One region of the Pseudoalteromonas sp. GCY genome, then DNA from elsewhere that is predicted to be linked to it. Evidence: predicted binding sites of a transcription regulator. Region 1 holds the regulator's gene; each other region holds the start of a gene.
What was found. Region 1 encodes MetJ, which represses methionine synthesis genes. Its sites were predicted from a motif close to TAGACGTCTAGACGTCTA; they were not measured.

Region 1 (5,949 bases):
CAGGTTATTAAAGCGCTTTTTAAAGCGGTTGACTGTTTGCGGTGTGAGTCCAATTTCAGGCACCAAGATCAGTGCTTGTTTACCCGCTTTTATTATGTTTTCAAGGCTTTGTAAGTAGACTTCGGTTTTACCACTTCCCGTTACACCTTCGATTAAAAAGGTACGGTAACCGACTTGTGCATTGACAGCGCTGCAAATAGTCGCTTGCTGGTCGTTTAGGCGCGGCTTTTCGCCTAGCTGTAATTCGTTTTGCGACCAATCACTATCATGCTCAATAGATTGTGAGATAAGCGCTTTTTCTTCCAATGCTTTAATCGTTTGGCTAGCAAACCCGAGCGCTTTGAGCTCGCTTAATTTTATTGCGCCACCTTCATATAATTGAGAAAGCAGTGCTTGTTGCTTTTTGGCTCGTAGTGTTGGTAGCTTTTGCCCTTTTTCCGTTAATCTGACGATAGGGATCTGTGTTTTGTCTGGGCTTCCACCATCTCTGAGTACTGCCGGTAGTGCTGTGAATAAGGTATCGCCAATAGGATGACAGTAATACTGAGAGACAAAGTGTAAAAAGCTAAGTTGTGCTTGATTAAAGACAGGATGCTCGTCCAACACCTCAATAATTTGCTTGAGCTTTTCTTTTGGTACATCGGTGTCGTCTTTTTTAGCAAGCGCAATTGCAGTGCAACGACGGTTGGCGAAATTGACGGTGACTCTCATTCCTGCTTCAACTTGCATGGTTGGTGCTAGCAAATAGTCGAATGTTCGGTGCAGTGGCAGCTTTAAAGCTACTTCAAGAATGAGCATGTATTACAATTCCATAAAGTGAGCGCAGTGACGAAGTATATACCTAAGGTGGCACGAATTGAAAACGTACTCTGCGACGGCGATAAAAAACTCTGAAATATTGCTTGTAGATTGTTCAGTTAGGCACTAGAATATGCGTCCACATTTTTGTATAACTACGTATGGTGCCAGGCTTCGGGTTTGGAGAGCGATACGGCCTTAACTAGAGGTTGCTATGAAAGAAGGTATTCACCCTAATTACGAGACGATCACTGCATCGTGCTCTTGCGGTAACAAGTTCGAAACTCGTTCAACGCTATGTAAAGATATTCACCTAGACGTATGTTCTGCATGTCACCCGTTCTACACTGGTAAGCAGAAGATCCTTGACACAGGTGGCCGTGTAGATCGCTTTAACAAGCGTTTCGGTGCACTTAGCAGCAAGAAGTAATCTTGTTGGTCTAGTCGAAAGAAGCACCTTTGGGTGCTTTTTTTGTGCTTGTTTGAAAATACCTTCCCGATTTATACATCCTATTCTTCATCAACAGACAGACCGTCAGTCACCCTGTCTTATTGTGTCTTTTATTCTTCTAAAATAAAAAACTTGCCAGTTTGGCAGCAAAACTTTACTGATCTCTTGGGTTGAGTAAAAACTCTATTTAGTAGATAAATACTGAACATTTACGAGCTTAAGTTGTGAAAATAATCAAAGCTCATATAGTAAATAGTATCAGGTATGAGCACTTTATATAAACTAAAGTCACTATATTGCGATTAAATGTGGGTATCTTGACGTTAAAGTTAGTTAAGTTGCTATTTTCTTATTGTTTTTATATTTGGTGTACATCTGTGTCAATTTTATTCACTTTGTGCTGGTTTTAGCGTCTTATTTTTTAAGTTTTAGTCATTTTATTTGTGAAATATTTCTTAAAATTGAGCTTATCTTCTCGGAAAAGTATAGAAAATACCGTGCTAGTGGATAGACCTGATTTTACTTGAATAATGAGCAAAACTCGGTATTGTGTGAATACGGTCGATTAACTATATGTCCTATTGACATACCGCGACAGCAAAGCACATATGCTTGTTGAGTGGTTGAATGTCGTCGCTCATATAGTTAATCGCACTGTGTGTTGCTGTAACCAGCCAGATAGGTTGCCGACATTCAGAATGCGAACGTTTACCACACTCTCACATTAACTTCGTAGGAAAATATCGCGCCATGACAGATTTTCGTCAACAAGCTCTAGATTATCACGAGAAGCCCGTTCCAGGTAAAATCAGTGTTGAACTCACTAAACCTGCCGAGACCGTAAAAGACTTAGCACTTGCATATAGCCCAGGTGTTGCAGAGCCAGTACGTGAAATCGCGGCTGATCCGGCGAATGCATACCGTTACACGGGTAAAGGAAATATGGTTGCGGTGATCAGTAATGGTACGGCAATTCTTGGCTTGGGTAACTTAGGTCCTTTGGCGTCAAAGCCTGTTATGGAAGGTAAGGCGCTATTATTTAAGCGTTTTGCGGGTCTTGATTCAATCGATATCGAAGTTAAGCACAATACCACCGAAGACTTCATCAATACGGTGGCAAATATCGCAGACACGTTTGGTGGTATTAACCTTGAAGATATTAAAGCGCCAGAGTGCTTTGAAATTGAGCGCGCGCTAATCGAACGTTGTGACGTTCCTGTATTCCATGATGATCAGCACGGCACCGCAATTGTAACCGCTGCGGGTATGCTGAATGCATTGGAAATCCAAGGTAAAGATATTCATGATGCGATTATTGTGTGTCTTGGCGCGGGTGCAGCCGCTATTGCTTGTATGGAATTATTGATCAAATGCGGTGCTCAACGTGAGCACATCTATATGCTGGATAGAAAAGGCGTGATCCATACTCGCCGTGATGACCTAAATGAATACAAAGAGCTGTTTGCAAACAACACGGATAAGCGTACGTTACAAGACGTGATTGCGGATGCGGACGTATTTGTTGGTGTTTCTGGTCCAGACTTACTTTCTGCTGAAGATCTGAAGCTAATGGCTGACAAGCCAGTGGTATTCGCTTGCTCTAACCCAGATCCTGAGATCAGCCCTGACGTTGCACACGGTGCACGTAATGATTTGATCATGGCGACAGGTCGCTCAGATTATCCAAACCAAGTGAATAACGTGCTGTGTTTCCCGTTTATCTTCCGTGGTGCGCTTGATGTACGTGCAACCGCTATCAATGACGAGATGAAGATTGCAGCGGTTGAAGCGATTAGAACGATTGCGAAAGAACCAGTGCCTGCTGAAGTGTTAAAAGCGGCTGACGTGGATAGTCTTGAGTTTGGTCCTGAGTATATTATTCCAAAACCAATGGACCCGCGTTTGTTACCTCGTATCGCAAAAGCGGTAGCGGTAGCTGCAATTGAATCAGGCGTGGCACAAATCGATATGCCTGCTGGATATATGGAATAATACCATTGGTATTATCCAAATGAAAAAAGCCTCGATTGAGGCTTTTTTTGTGTCTGTTTTCCAGAGCGAGAGAGTAGCTATCACTCTTCGTTTATTTCTGGGATCTCCAAACCGCGCTCTTCCATTATTTGTCTTACCTCTAGCGGAATACGCTCTGGATTATCTTTTCTCAAGTCTTCATCGCTCGGCAGTGGCTGACCTGTGAAAGCATGTAGAAACGCCTCACATAAAAGCTCACTGTTCGTGGCATGACGTAAGTTATTCACTTGGCGACGTGTACGCTCATCAGTTAGCACTTTGAGTACATTCAGAGGTATGCTCACCGTGATCTTTTTTACTTGCTCTGCTTTCTTACCGTGTTCTGCATATGGGTGAATATACTCACCGTTCCATTTTGCCATAATTGTGTACTTGCCTCAGTTACATCAATGCCAATATGACTGGGTTCTGGTCTACATTATTCACCAACCGCATGAATATAGAGATAACCTTACGAATTAAAGATAAATCCCAAACTCAAAGAGATGAATAAACTAATCCGCCATAGCGAGATAGAAGAATCTCTGCCATAGTTTTCAATAACTCAGTCGTATTAGCAACGCCTAGAGTGGCGAAATTTTATCGGTTTAAAAAAGATAGTCAAATACTAGTTATTTAGCCATTTAGCAGTATAAATGTTTTGACTTCTAGTTTCTGTTGCTCTAACCTTTTAGACGTCTAAACATCCAACTATCTAGGTGACCTTATGAGTCAAGTTAACAAATCGACGGTTGCAGTGCGTCACGGTATAGAAGCTGATAAAGCGCATGGGGCAGTAGTGCCACCGCTTTACCTTTCTACCACCTATTCTTTTGCCGATTTTGATACCAAACGCGACTACGATTATGGCCGCAGCGGTAACTTTAATCGTGATGTGCTTGCACAGGCACTTACCGAACTAGAAGGTGGTGCTCGTGGCATTATTACCGCGACTGGTATGGCTGCCGTTCACCTAGTAACACAGCTACTTAACCATGACGATACGCTGGTTATTCCACATGACTGTTACGGTGGTAGCTATCGCTTATTTACATCGCTTGCAAAGCGTGGACTACTCAAATTAGCCGTCTTGGATCTCACGCAACCTGAAAGTCTTGCACAGCTGCAGCAGATCAAACCTAAATTAGTTTGGATTGAAACACCAAGTAACCCAATATTAAGGCTAACGGATATAGAAGCCGTCGTAAATGCAGCACACGCTGTGGGTGCTTTGGTTGCCGCCGACAACACCTTCTTGTCTCCTGCACTACAAAATCCCATTGCCTTTGGCGTGGATGTAGTCGTGCATTCAACCACTAAATATATCAATGGTCATTCTGATGTCGTGGGGGGCGCGGTGATCGCGCGTACACAGGAGTTGGGTGATGAGTTAGCTTGGTGGGCGAATAATATTGGTATTACCGGCGCACCTTTTGATAGTTATCTTACCCTACGTGGGCTGCGCACCTTAAACGTGCGTTTACGCCAACATCAAGAAAATGCCCAGCTGATTGCGGAGTATTTAGAAAAGTCGGCGTATGTTAGCCAAGTTTATTACCCTGGCCTTGAGTCGCATCCTCAACACGAACTTGCGAAAAAACAACAACTCGGTTTTGGTGGTATGGTGAGCTTCGATATCAAAGGCGATCTGCAAACATCTGCGAAGTTTTTAACGTCTCTAACGCACTTTTCATTGGCAGAATCTTTAGGTGGGGTTGAGAGTCTTATTTGCCATCCAGCGACAATGACACACGCAGGTATGGATCCGCAAGCACGTTTAGAAGCGGGAGTGGGCGACACGTTGATTCGTATTTCTGTGGGCATTGAAGATGCACAGGATCTCATTGCAGATCTGGAATCAGGATTTGCATGTATTGATGAAAGTCAGGCGAGTGATGATGCAAAGTCATTCAAATTAACGCCTGCACATACAGTAGCGTTGTGGTGAGTAAATGGCAAAAGTAGTACATAAGTTTGGTGGTTCGAGTTTAAGCTCGCCAGAGCGTTATCAGGCAGTTGCCAAGATAGTGTTAGAGCAATGTCGGCTGGGTGACAGTGTTGTGGTTTCTGCTGCAGGAAAAACAACGAATACACTAGTGAAGTTATGGCAAAGCTTTGAGCAGCAAGATGTTCGCGCATTCAACGATGTTTTATTACAAGTTGAAAACCATCAGCGTGAATTAATTGATGCCTTGTTTGTAGGTGAACAACACGGTGTGTTACTCAAACAGCTTGTCAATGAGCTGCAGGCAATCGCTTTAGGGCGAGAAGAACAGCAGCTTCACTACGCCAGCTTACTTGCACATGGAGAGCTATGGTCGGCTCGTATATTAGCAAACTACCTAAATTCTCAGGGTATTGAAGCCAAAGCTATCGACGCTCGTACGTTATTTGTACAACAAGAGGGAGTGTTACTACACGCCCATAACAAAGAAGCGTGCTATCGCGCAATTGATGACCACGCTATCTATATCGTTACCGGTTTTATTGCCGCAAATGCACAAGGTGAAACGGTGACTTTAGGCCGAAATGGCAGTGACTATAGCGCAACTTTGTTGGCAAGTTATCTTGATGCAGCTCAAGTATCAATTTGGACGGATACAACTGGTGTATTCAGCACTGATCCACGTAAAGTCGCCAATGCCATAAAATACACTAAGGTATGTCGTGGCCAAGCTGAATTACTCGCA
Region 2 (5,949 bases), 1.2 Mb from region 1:
CACGATTGATGTCTTCAACAGACAGCGAGGCTAGCTGCTTTGTCACATAGGCAACAAATTCCTCGGTGTTGTAGAACTGGCTATCAAGTGCATAACCTAGCTGTCTATCTTGGCTCGCCACCATTTGCGGCACAAAGTTGATTAAGAAGTTACGTGTTGCTTCAAAGTCTGCTTTGCTCATCCCTTCTTTGATCAGCTTATCAAGTTCAAACAACGCGGTACGCGTTGCAAAATGGGCATCGTTATTAGAACGAAGTGGGCGTAACCACACCTGGAAAATTTGCTCACTACGACCTAAGTTTGCATCTGGCTTAGTTTGGAACATACCTCGTGGGAAGTATTCGATATAAGCGTAGTCACCATAGTTCATACCACGTACCTGACGGATACGCTGGTACAAGTGGCTGTTTGAACTACGGTGCTCACCAAAGTATGAACGCACTAACCAAAGCGCGGCCCAGTCTTTGCTGCTACGAACCGTGTCGATTGGGAAACCAAAAGACACCGCTGTTGATTTTGCATTCTTTTCTACGATGGTTGCGTGATGGCCAAATAGCTTAGGGGCATCTGGTACTTGTAAACGCGCTTCTTCACCTTTAGGTAAAGCCGCAAGGTCGTTAAACATCGCTTCTTTTAGCTGTTTATCGAGTGCACCAGTAATACCCACGTTAAGTTTAGCTTGAGTAAATTGCTGAGCGTAAAAAGCCTTAACGTCATCTAAAGTGATTGCTTCTAAGTCTGATAAATCACCAAAGTTATAGCTTTCGTATGGGTGGCCTTTGTACAGCTCGTGATAAAGTACTTCTTTACCTAGCTCTTCATCATTTGACGCTTTCAAACCAGCCTTAATGCCGTCGATTAGCTCTTTTTTCAGACGTTTAAAATCATCTTCTCTGAACCCTGGGTTCAAAAGCTGCTGACTCACAATGCCATACCATTGATCAGCATTGTCTTTATGAATACGACCACGTAAAGAAATCATTTCTTTATCGATTTGATAACCAAAGCTACCAGCAATCGGGTACAGCGCCTTTTGAATTTCTTTGTATGATTGCGACTCACTTCCACCATTGGCAATCATAGCCGCAGTAAGCGCAGCAAGACCTTTTTTATCTGCAGGATCGGCAGCAGCACCTGTGTAAAAAAGAAAGTTCACATCCACCAGCGGTGAGTTATTGGTCTTGTCTAGTACATTGAAATGGCGCGTTACCGGCTTGTCCATTTTTGCCACTAACTTATCTAAGTTAACTTCCTTATCAAAACCAGGCACAGATTCAAGGGCAGACATAGTTACCGTGGTTCTGCTGCTATCAACAAAGTATTTATTGGCAATATCACGAATGTCTTTTGCCGTTACTTTGTCGGCACTTGCATACAAAGCGTTGATCACTTCAGGGTCACGCTCAAAGTGCATGTAGCTTGCAAGTGTCGAAGCAATAGACTGTGATGAGTCAAGGCCGTTAATAAAACTGTACTTTAGATTTGATTTAAGTGCAGCAAGTTTATTTTCATCTACCAGCTCTGTGCGTGCTTTTGCGTAAGTGTTATTGATTGCATCACGCACTGTCGCCAAATCTTTTTCATCTTCAACTTTAACGAAAACATGCAGAAGACCTGGGTCTTTGGTTTCAGGGTTGTAGGTAAACATTTGGCTTGCAAGCTGTTTGTCTACCACCAGCTCTTGATACAGCGCTGAGTTTTCAGAGAAATAAAGCTGTGATATCAGATCAAGTGCCGCTCGGTCTTTTTTCTTCGGCTCCCATGCAGTGCCTTTATATGAAACAAGCAACCAGTGACCAGGTAAGCCATCGTACTTTTCATGGACGTAACGTGCTTTCTCTTGTTTAGGCTCAACTGGAATATCAGCTTGATAGTCACCTTTTTTCCAGTTACCCCAGTGCTTCTTCACCATAGCCATGGTTTCTTTTGGATCTACGTCACCCACAATGACAAGCGATACGTATTCTGGCTTGTAAAAACGTTCAAAGAAGGTTTTACCATAGGCCATTTGATCAGGCATTGCTTCGATGTCTTCAAAAAAGCCCATCGTTGTGTGTTTATAGGTATGCTTATCAAATGCCTCTTTTCTTACCGCAGAAAGCAGTTTTCGAACTGGACTGGCATTATTTTTAAGGTATTCACCTTTCACAGTTAGTGCTTCAGTACGAAACTGCTCTTCACTGTAAGTTAGGTTTTGAAAGATATCCGCTTCGATTTCTAATACTTTATCTAAATGCTGCTTCGAGAAATTTAGGTGGTAGTTAGTGTAGTCATTGGTAGTGTAGGCGCGATTATCAACACCTGAATTTTTCAAAATGTCCGAATAAACGTCTTGTGGATACTTTTCTGAGCCTTTGAACATCATATGCTCAAAGAAGTGAGCAAAGCCGGTTTTACCCGCTTCTACTTCATTACGCGAACCAACAGAAACCGGAATTTGTAGCGATACCACATCAGGATAGTTAGTTTTAACTACCATGACGCGAAGGCCATTTTCTAGCTCTTCCAAAACATAATCTTGGGCGAATACTTTATTGGATTGGGCAGCTTGAGTACTTTCAGCTGACTGTTGAGCTTGGTCTGAATTCGTCGCTGCGCAGCCACTAAGCGCTAAGCTTACGGCAAAGCTGGTTGCTAGTAATTTGAATTTCATGAATTTGGTCCTAATCATATTTTTTATTCTAAGTAAGTCGTGTTCACTTACGTTAGCAAACCTCCTGATTATGCCCCAAAGTCATACTAATTCGCTAATTTCCAAGGTGATTTACCATCCTAATGTGTAAACAAATATGAAATTTTGGTTTGAGCGCTTGAGATAAATTCATAATTATTGAAATTCTTTCATTAAAAAAATCTATCTAGACGTCTAAATGGCTGCTATATTAGTAAAGAGATACAGAAATGCTTTTGTGGAATGAGGATTATGGCTTTAACGCTTCAAGAGAAAATCATTGACCCTAACCAAGGGGTATATTTAATTGGTACCACACCACCAAAGATTGGCACCGACCCAGAGCAGCTAAAATCAATTGCCGCTAAGCTTTTGGGGCGTTTACATGAGATTGAATACGACGGCGTGATCATCTATGACATTCAAGATGAAAGCAGCCGTACTCAAGTACCACGTCCATTTCCTTTTAAGCACACCGTTGATCCGTGTGAATATAGTCAGTTGATCCGCGAATTGTCACACCTTGATGTAATTACGTATAAAAGTGTGGCACAGCGCGATAGTGAAGCTTTTGGCAATTGGTTAAGCAGCACCAAACAGCAATATGGGTTAAACAATCTAGTTTTAGTGGGCAGCCCGTCTTCACAAGGCGATATTAAGTTACCGCTTTCTGAAGCCTATAAGGTACTGAAGCATCATCAAGATGACTTTTTCTTAGGTGGTGTAACGATTGCAGAGCGCCATGCCAGTAAGCGTAATGAACACGAAAGATTAATTGATAAGACAGAGCAAGGCTGCCAATTCTTTGTTTCCCAAGCAGTGTATGACGCTCAAGCAACCATAGATCTTATCACAAGCTATGCTCGCACCTGTAAACAGCAAGGGCAAACACCAAAACGCATTATTCTTACCTTTACTCCATGTGGTGGAGAAAAGACCTTGCAGTTTATGGAGTGGCTGGGGATCTCAGTACCAGAAGCAACCAAATGGCGCATGTTAGATTCAGAAAACACACTAAGTGAGTCAATTCGTATTTGTAGAGAAAATCTAGATCAAATCTTAAAAAGCTGCTCACATCTAGATATCTCTCTTGGCTTAAATATTGAGAGCTTAACAAACCGAAAAGAAGAAATTGATGCGTCGATAAACCTTTATAGGCTATTGAAGGCGACCATGGAATTATGCCTTGCGGAAAAGCAAATTGCTTAATGCAGTCTAGGGCCTGTTGATCTTCCAAGTTTGTTTTTGCAGCAGTTTGATTGGTATTTATACAAGGCAGAGCCTGCGTAGCATAGTCATTCTATGTAAGTCTGGCGATAACACAGTAGAAATGCCAATCAAGCGCTGCCCTTTGGGTTCACCTGAGTGCGCTTTGTTCATTGTTGCTCAACTTTTGCCTAGATTACTAGGCGGCAAGTCGAGCGTCGCGACCAAAACACACTCAGGAGAACAAAAATCAAACAGCGAAGGCCAACAGGTCCTGGTAAATTGAAAAAGCCAGCTTCATCAAGCTGGCTTTTCTGTTTACCTTGCTGAATTATCCAAAGCTCAGATTAACTTAGGCTCAAGAAAGCGATTAACCCCACCCCAAGTAACAAGCGGTAAATGACAAATGGCATCATGCCCATGCGCTCTATGATTTTCAGGAAAAAGAAGATACAGGCATAAGCAGAGATAAACGACAGTGCCGCACCACTTAATAGCGCATTCCAATCAACCACTTCATCGCCCGTAGCAAGCTCTAAACTGTAATACAACCCCATCATAGAAATGACCGGAATAGACATTAAAAACGAAAAGCGCGCCGCACTTTTCTTATCAAGCCCGAGTAATAAACCTGCGGTGATGGTAATACCTGAACGCGATGTGCCGGGAATAACAGCGGTAATTTGCGCAAGCCCCAGTATCAATGCGCTTTTCCAGTTTAAGGCAAATTCGTCTTTGATCTGTTTTGCTTTCACGTCGGCATACCAAAGCAATAAACCAAATACAATCGTCGATGTTGCAATCACCCAAGCGCTACGTAAATAAACTTCTACGATATCTTTAAGTAGTGGAGCTAAGATCACGAATGGTATGGTGGCAACCACAATACACCAAGTCAGCCGGCTTTCTTTCGAGTGCGTACCTGAGAATGACTTGAACCATCCTGCCAGAAGGCTGACAATGTCTTGTCGAAAATAAATAACGACAGCCAGCAAAGTACCAACATGAACAGCAACATCAAAGGCAAGACCCTGATCTTGCCAACCTAGTACCTGAGAAGGTAGCAGTAAGTGGGCTGAACTCGAAATAGGTAAAAATTCAGTGAGACCTTGAATAATTGCAAGGACGACAATCTCAATAAAGCTCATTGCTTGGGAAACTCCACTTTCCATAATTTTTGAGTTGGGTTGTGATACTCCTGCCATAACTGAGCGATGGTTTTACCCTCAACAGGATGGATAAAATCAGGAGCTAGTTCAGCTAATGGCTGAAGCACGAAGGCATTTTTGGTTATTTCATCCCGAGGCAACTGAGCGGGTGATGAACAAATAAGGTGGTCATAAAAGAGAATATCGAGATCTAATGTGCGTGGACTAAACTTCTTTTCACTACAGCGACGACCATGATCGTATTCTATCGATTTGAGCAGCTTATACACTTCCTCTAAAGACAGCTGTGTTTGTGCAGCAAAGACCGAATTATAAAAGTTATTTCCTGCAAACCCGACGGCTTCACTCTCAAACACACTTGAATGTTGAAAATCCGGAAAGTGTTCTATCAATACCCTCAAGCCACTCAGCAAATTTTTTTCTTTTTCTATGTTTGAGCCGAGACTGATAAAAATTTGTGCCATGATAATTCTACTTCTTACGCACAATTTCTACACCAACCGTTTGTGCTTGTGGCACGGCAGCAGGTTTACTCACTTTTATAAGCACTTGTTGTACATTAAATTCATTTAGGATCATCGCAGCAAGTTGTTCGACTAGAGTTTCCAAAAGCTCAACCGGTTTTGCTTGGGTATGCGCAATAATACGCTCACTCACTTTGGCGTAATCAACCGCCAAATTAATATCGTCATGGCGAGCGGCAGCGCTAATATCGGTCAACATCTCAACATCAAAGTAAAGGCTTTGTTTACTTTCTTTTTCAAAGTCGTACACTCCTATTATGGCTTCGACGTGTAGCTGTGAGATATAGACTTTATCCATGTAAACTCCAAACATGTTTATCGCTGTAATTCACCCGCATTTTCTAATCGCAATTCGCGATCTGTGCAGGACTTAAGACCG
Region 3 (5,949 bases), 1.3 Mb from region 1:
GAAGAGATTGCAAACGCGGCGAATGAGCAACAGCAAGTAGCACAGGAAATTAGTGAACGTTTAGAATCGATTGTAACAATCGCAGAGCAAACGGCTGAAGGCGCGAGCCAAACCTCAATCTCTAGTTCTGAGGTTGCTAAACTCGCCGAAGAGTTACGGTTATCGGTAGAACAGTTTAAGGTTTAGCTATCTAACCTGAGCTTTGAGCAGGAAGCACTCTCAAAGCTTTAGGTTTAGCAAAACCGCTAAGCATAAAAAAACCCATGCATGGCATGGGTTTTTTGTTTCTTTTCTTTGATTATGCAAACAATGCGTTTGCCTTCTCAACGATATTTTCTACCGTAAAGCCAAATAGCTTGAATAGCTCATCAGCAGGCGCTGACTCACCAAACGTTGTCATACCAACGATAGCACCATTTAGGCCTACATATTTGTACCAAAAGTCCTCAATACCCGCTTCGATAGCGACGCGACGCGTTACTGAGCTTGGTAGTACGCTTTCTTTGTATGCTGGAGATTGCGCATCAAAAATGTCAGTCGAAGGCATAGAAACAACACGTACCTTTTTACCTTCTGCACGAAGCTTATCCGCAGACTCAACCGCAAGTTGCACTTCAGAGCCTGTGGCAATAAGGATGATTTCAGGCTCACCGTCACAAGATAGTACATAACCACCTTGTTTAATTGCTGCAACTTGCTCAGCCGTACGTGGCTGCTGTGCAAGACCTTGACGGGTAAATACAAGTGCAGATGGGCCATCAGCGCGTTCAACCGCTTGCTGCCAAGCAACTGCTGACTCAACTTGGTCACATGGACGCCAGCTCGCAAGGTTTGGCGTAGTACGTAAGTTCGCCATTTGTTCTACTGGCTGGTGTGTTGGACCATCTTCACCAAGACCGATTGAATCATGAGTATACACAAAGATGCTTCTTTGCTTCATCAATGCAGCCATACGTACGGCATTACGCGCGTACTCCATAAACATTAGGAATGTCGCACCGTAAGGGATAAAGCCTCTGTGTAGCGCAATACCATTCATGATGGCAGACATACCAAATTCACGCACACCGTAGAAAATATAGTTACCCGCAGCATCTTCTGCCGTTAAGCCTTTAGATTGGTCCCAAAGTGTTAAGTTAGAACCCGCAAGGTCAGCAGAGCCACCCATAAACTCAGGTAGAATTGGGCCATAAGCATTCAATGCATTTTGTGATGCTTTACGAGTTGCTGGGTTTGCAGGATTCGCTTGAAGCTCTGCGATATAGGCTTCTGTTTTCTCAGACCAGTCTGCTGGAAGCTCGCCTTTCATGCGACGCTCAAATTCAGCAGCAAGCTCAGGATAATGCATTTGGTATTCAGTGAACTTAATCAACCAGTCACTTTGTTGATTTTGACCACGTGCTGTTGCGTCCCATTTCGCGTACACATCTTCTGGTATTTCAAATGCGCCGTGTTCCCAACCAAGGAATTCACGTGCAGCTTTGATTTCATCATCACCTAGCGGTGCACCGTGACAATCATGGCTACCTGACTTGTTTGGTGAACCATAACCGATAACCGTTTTACAACAAATAAGGGTTGGCTTGTCAGACTCTGCTTGCGCCGCTTCGATTGCCGCCTTAATCGCATCGCTATCGTGACCATCAACACCGACGATAACATGCCAGCCATAAGACTCAAAGCGTTTTGGTGTATCGTCGCTAAACCAACCTTCAACTTCACCGTCGATTGAAATACCGTTGTCATCCCAAAATGCAATCAGTTTGCCAAGACCAAGGGTACCCGCAAGTGAACAAGCTTCGTGTGAGATACCTTCCATCAAACAGCCATCACCTAAGAATGCATAGGTATAGTGATTAACGATGTCGTAATCTTCACGGTTAAACTGTGCAGCCAATGCTTTTTCAGCAATCGCCATACCTACCGCATTAGTAATACCCTGACCTAATGGGCCTGTAGTCGTTTCAATACCTGGCGCATAACCATACTCTGGGTGACCTGGTGTTTTTGAGTGTAGCTGACGGAAGTTTTTGATGTCATCAATTGATAAGTCATAACCCGACAAATGCAACAGTGAATAAATTAACATCGAGCCGTGACCGTTTGATAATACGAAGCGATCTCTGTCGAACCACTCAGGATTACTTGGGTTGTGCTTTAAAAAATCGCGCCAAAGTACTTCTGCGATGTCCGCCATGCCCATAGGGGCTCCTGGGTGGCCAGACTTGGCCTTTTGTACAGCGTCCATGGAAAGAACGCGAATTGCATTAGCAAGTTCTTTGCGAGATGGCATGAATTCTCCTACCTTTAAATGTGTTTCGCGGGGGTTTGAGCCCATTCTTACTTATTTATATGGCTAACTGCAACGGCAAAGGCCATAAAAAAACGGGTACAGACGGACTTTTTCCGACCATTAAAAAAGTTTGCACAATTTTGGACGTCTAGGCGTAAAATAACTAGTCAATGCCTAGGTTTTTTGGTTAGAATACGCCCCTTAATTTTTCGCGCTGTCCCTGATGTTTGTGAAGCGCAATATTTGTGAGCATAAATACAATGGCTAAACATTTATTTACTTCTGAATCTGTTTCTGAGGGTCATCCAGATAAAATCGCCGATCAGATCTCTGATGCGGTTCTAGATGCCATCCTTGAGCAAGATCCAAAAGCACGTGTTGCGTGTGAAACTTACGTTAAAACCGGTATGGTTATGGTTGGTGGTGAAATCACGACTAGCGCTTGGGTTGATATCGAGGAATTAACTCGTAAGACCGTGCGTGAAATTGGTTACACACACTCTGACATGGGCTTTGACGCTGATTCATGTGCAATCCTTAACACAATTGGTAAGCAATCACCTGATATAAACCAAGGTGTTGACCGTTCTCGTCCAGAAGAACAAGGTGCTGGTGACCAAGGCCTAATGTTTGGTTACGCATGTAACGAAACTGACGTACTTATGCCTGCTCCTATCACTTACTCACACCGTCTAGTTCAGCGCCAAGCGCAAGTTCGTAAAGACGGCACGCTACCTTGGTTGCGTCCAGACGCTAAGTCTCAGGTAACATTCGCGTACGAAAACGGTAAAGCGGTAGGTATCGACGCAGTCGTATTATCTACACAGCACTGTGATTCTGTATCACAAGCTGACCTTGTAGAAGCGGTGATGGAAACTATCATCAAGCCTACACTGCCTGCAGAGCTTATCACTGAAGCAACTAAGTTCTTCATCAACCCAACAGGTCGTTTCGTTATCGGTGGTCCTATGGGTGACTGTGGTCTAACTGGTCGTAAAATCATCGTAGATACATACGGCGGTATGGCTCGTCACGGTGGTGGCGCATTCTCTGGTAAAGATCCATCAAAAGTTGACCGTTCTGCAGCTTACGCAGCGCGTTACGTTGCAAAGAACATCGTTGCAGCTGGCCTTGCTGACAAGTGTGAGATCCAAGTGTCTTACGCAATCGGCGTTGCAGAGCCAACCTCTATCAGTGTAGAAACATTTGGTACAGGTAAACTAGAAGAGACACGTTTAATCGAACTTATCCGTGAACACTTCGACCTACGTCCTTACGGTCTAATCACTATGCTAGACCTTGAGCGCCCTATATATCAGCCTACAGCTGCTTACGGCCATTTTGGTCGTGAAGAGTTCCCTTGGGAAGCAACAGATAAAGCTGACGCACTACGTGCAGCTGCAGGCCTATAATCTCCTGCTGCAAAAAGTAAAAAAGGCGCCTAGTGCGCCTTTTTTAATGCTCAAGAATAATCGTCCTATCCGATGAATACTTCGTCGACATCATCTTTTAAGTTTTGATACTCATCTTCATGCAGATTAAGCTCAATCATCACCTTATCTTTAAATTGGTACCAATCAGCTGCGCTTCTAAAGTGCTTTGCTTCAAAGCAGAGGTTTTCAGCCAGTTTAAGTGCCGCAAAAGTTTGCACATGTTGCGCATTTTTTTGTTCTTCAAGATAGCTAACGTCATGGTGGCGCAAAATCATCTGACATATTTCTTTGGGTAAGTGCCAAGACGTCGCAAGAAAGTAGCCTATCACAGTGTGAGGCACTGGATACTTTTGCTGCTCATAGTAAATCAACGTTTGCTCTGGTCGCTCTATAGACTGCTTTATTACTTCAGCATAATCAGGATATTTTACGGCCATCGCAGGGATCCCGGCATCGTGAAACAAACCGAGCAGCTGCAAATTCTCCATCGGTAATGACGCTTTTAGATAATGGCCAACTACCATTGCCGCTTTTGAAATATCGGCAGCGTTATCCCAAAACTGCTGCAATGAAATGCAGCACTTTGACTGCTCAAATGCGTTTTTAAGCAAATACCCTGTCACTAGCTGAGTAATACAGGTGACACCCAAAAACATCACGGCTTGTTTAATGTCTGTGATGGTACGGGCAAGGCCATAAGCAGGTGAATTAATTACCTTTAATACCGCAGCTGATGCACCAACATCAGCCGCAATAATACCTGCCACGCTAAATAAATCAGGTTCAGGTTGTGATAACTCATTTTGTAAGGCTTGCAATATTTCAGGCTTAGCAGGTAAGTTGAACCCGCCGCGCAAATCATTCAGCACTTTATCGTCAATATCGATCATTGGGCTACCTCAAAATTGATACATCCAAGTTTAGTTCATCGCCTGATATTTGCAGTATTGATTGTAATGAAGTGGTACAAAAAAGCGGGATAAAATCCCGCTTAATCTGATTAGAACCAATATGGTTCGCTATGCACGGAAGATTGTCGACTTTGCTCCATGGCACTGATCAAAAAGTCAGATTTTTGCTTAAGCCATGCTTGCACTTCTTGTAGCTCGTCTGAATTTTGGCTTTGGCAGAGCTGATATAAATACGCCAGTGTTTCTAGCTCATAAATACCATAAACGATATCAATCCACGGCGTTCTAAACGCTTTACGCGCTTCTTTATCGTAAAGCTTGCCCAAACAGTTACCACTTAGTAGCGTGTTTTCTAACTTTATTCTCACATGTAAATAATCTCTTTCAGAAAGAGACTTATCCTGTGGAAGCAAGTTTTTAAGTTCTTGCCAGTCTTTATCAAATAATTGGCTTGCGATTTCTGTGACGGATAGCTCTGCTGCACTCAGCGCTTTTTGATCCCAGTTTTTACGCCACGCTCGATCAACAAGCCAGCGAGTAAGTGAAAGGATCAAACGGTTATAACGGGTGCAATGAAATAAATCTTCAATGTCCGTCGGTGTCGGCTGAACATCTTGCAAATCGGTAATGACCTGCGCCAATTCAGGAAACTGATTAAGTTTCTTATGATAAGCATGGCGCTTTGAGGTATAGGTTTTTAAATGAATTGCATTTTCAACCCAAGCAAGTTCTGACAACAACCATTTTAACTCGTTGCGAATACTCTCAGTCGAGCTTTTATCAACGATGTCATCGAACAACCAAAACGCATGACGAATAAGTGAAACCCCATCAATAACGCGCTTTAACGTCTTGAGACTTGGCTTATTAAAATAGCACTGCTCGTGCTTCTGGACGAACTGAATACCATAACTTACCGTCGCAATTAGCGCTTGCTCTTGTGTTACCTGAGATTTTAGCGGTACAAAGCCTATAAACTTATTTGGTTTTAAAGGCTTATCATCGGCGATGCGATATCCTCTAGCGGCCTTTGAGTATAATCCCAAACGCATACCAGCTTGTTTAATTAGGTGATCGGCTAATAAGAAAAGATCTTCTTTGTTTCCCTCAATCAGCTCAATTTCAAGCTCATTGATTGGCTCCATCTTCCCTTGAGCTGCTATTTCCCCTTTATCCAATACGACTTCGATTTTGGTTCCTGAGTCCGTTTCGATTAACCAAGTGCGACGAATAAAGTTCGTACTGAAAATCGGGAATATGTTTTCTGCGATAGACTCAAGTTGCATGCCGTGAGGCCAAATATTCGCGTCAA

Region 2: a site for MetJ is predicted at 2,860-2,877, ahead of JJQ94_RS20350 (methylenetetrahydrofolate reductase). Genes of this name have one in related genera too.
Region 3: a site for MetJ is predicted at 2,435-2,452, ahead of metK (methionine adenosyltransferase). Genes of this name have one in related genera too.

What each region holds. Positions count from the first base shown of each region.
Region 1 is NZ_CP068023.1:409,797-415,745, forward strand. It holds gene priA (primosomal protein N') at 1-798, opposite strand, end outside; gene rpmE (50S ribosomal protein L31) at 1,013-1,228, shown strand; gene JJQ94_RS07030 (malic enzyme-like NAD(P)-binding protein) at 2,000-3,241, shown strand; gene metJ (met regulon transcriptional regulator MetJ) at 3,322-3,642, opposite strand; gene metB (cystathionine gamma-synthase) at 3,987-5,207, shown strand; gene metL (bifunctional aspartate kinase/homoserine dehydrogenase II) at 5,212-5,949, shown strand, end outside.
Region 2 is NZ_CP068023.1:3,353,278-3,359,226, forward strand. It holds gene JJQ94_RS20345 (M16 family metallopeptidase) at 1-2,653, opposite strand, end outside; gene JJQ94_RS20350 (methylenetetrahydrofolate reductase) at 2,924-3,880, shown strand; gene JJQ94_RS20355 (undecaprenyl-diphosphate phosphatase) at 4,225-5,025, opposite strand; gene folK (2-amino-4-hydroxy-6-hydroxymethyldihydropteridine diphosphokinase) at 5,022-5,510, opposite strand; gene folB (dihydroneopterin aldolase) at 5,518-5,868, opposite strand.
Region 3 is NZ_CP068023.1:3,292,930-3,298,878, forward strand. It holds gene JJQ94_RS20105 (methyl-accepting chemotaxis protein) at 1-186, shown strand, start outside; gene tkt (transketolase) at 299-2,293, opposite strand; gene metK (methionine adenosyltransferase) at 2,554-3,705, shown strand; gene JJQ94_RS20120 (HDOD domain-containing protein) at 3,771-4,616, opposite strand; gene JJQ94_RS20125 (CYTH and CHAD domain-containing protein) at 4,727-5,949, opposite strand, start outside.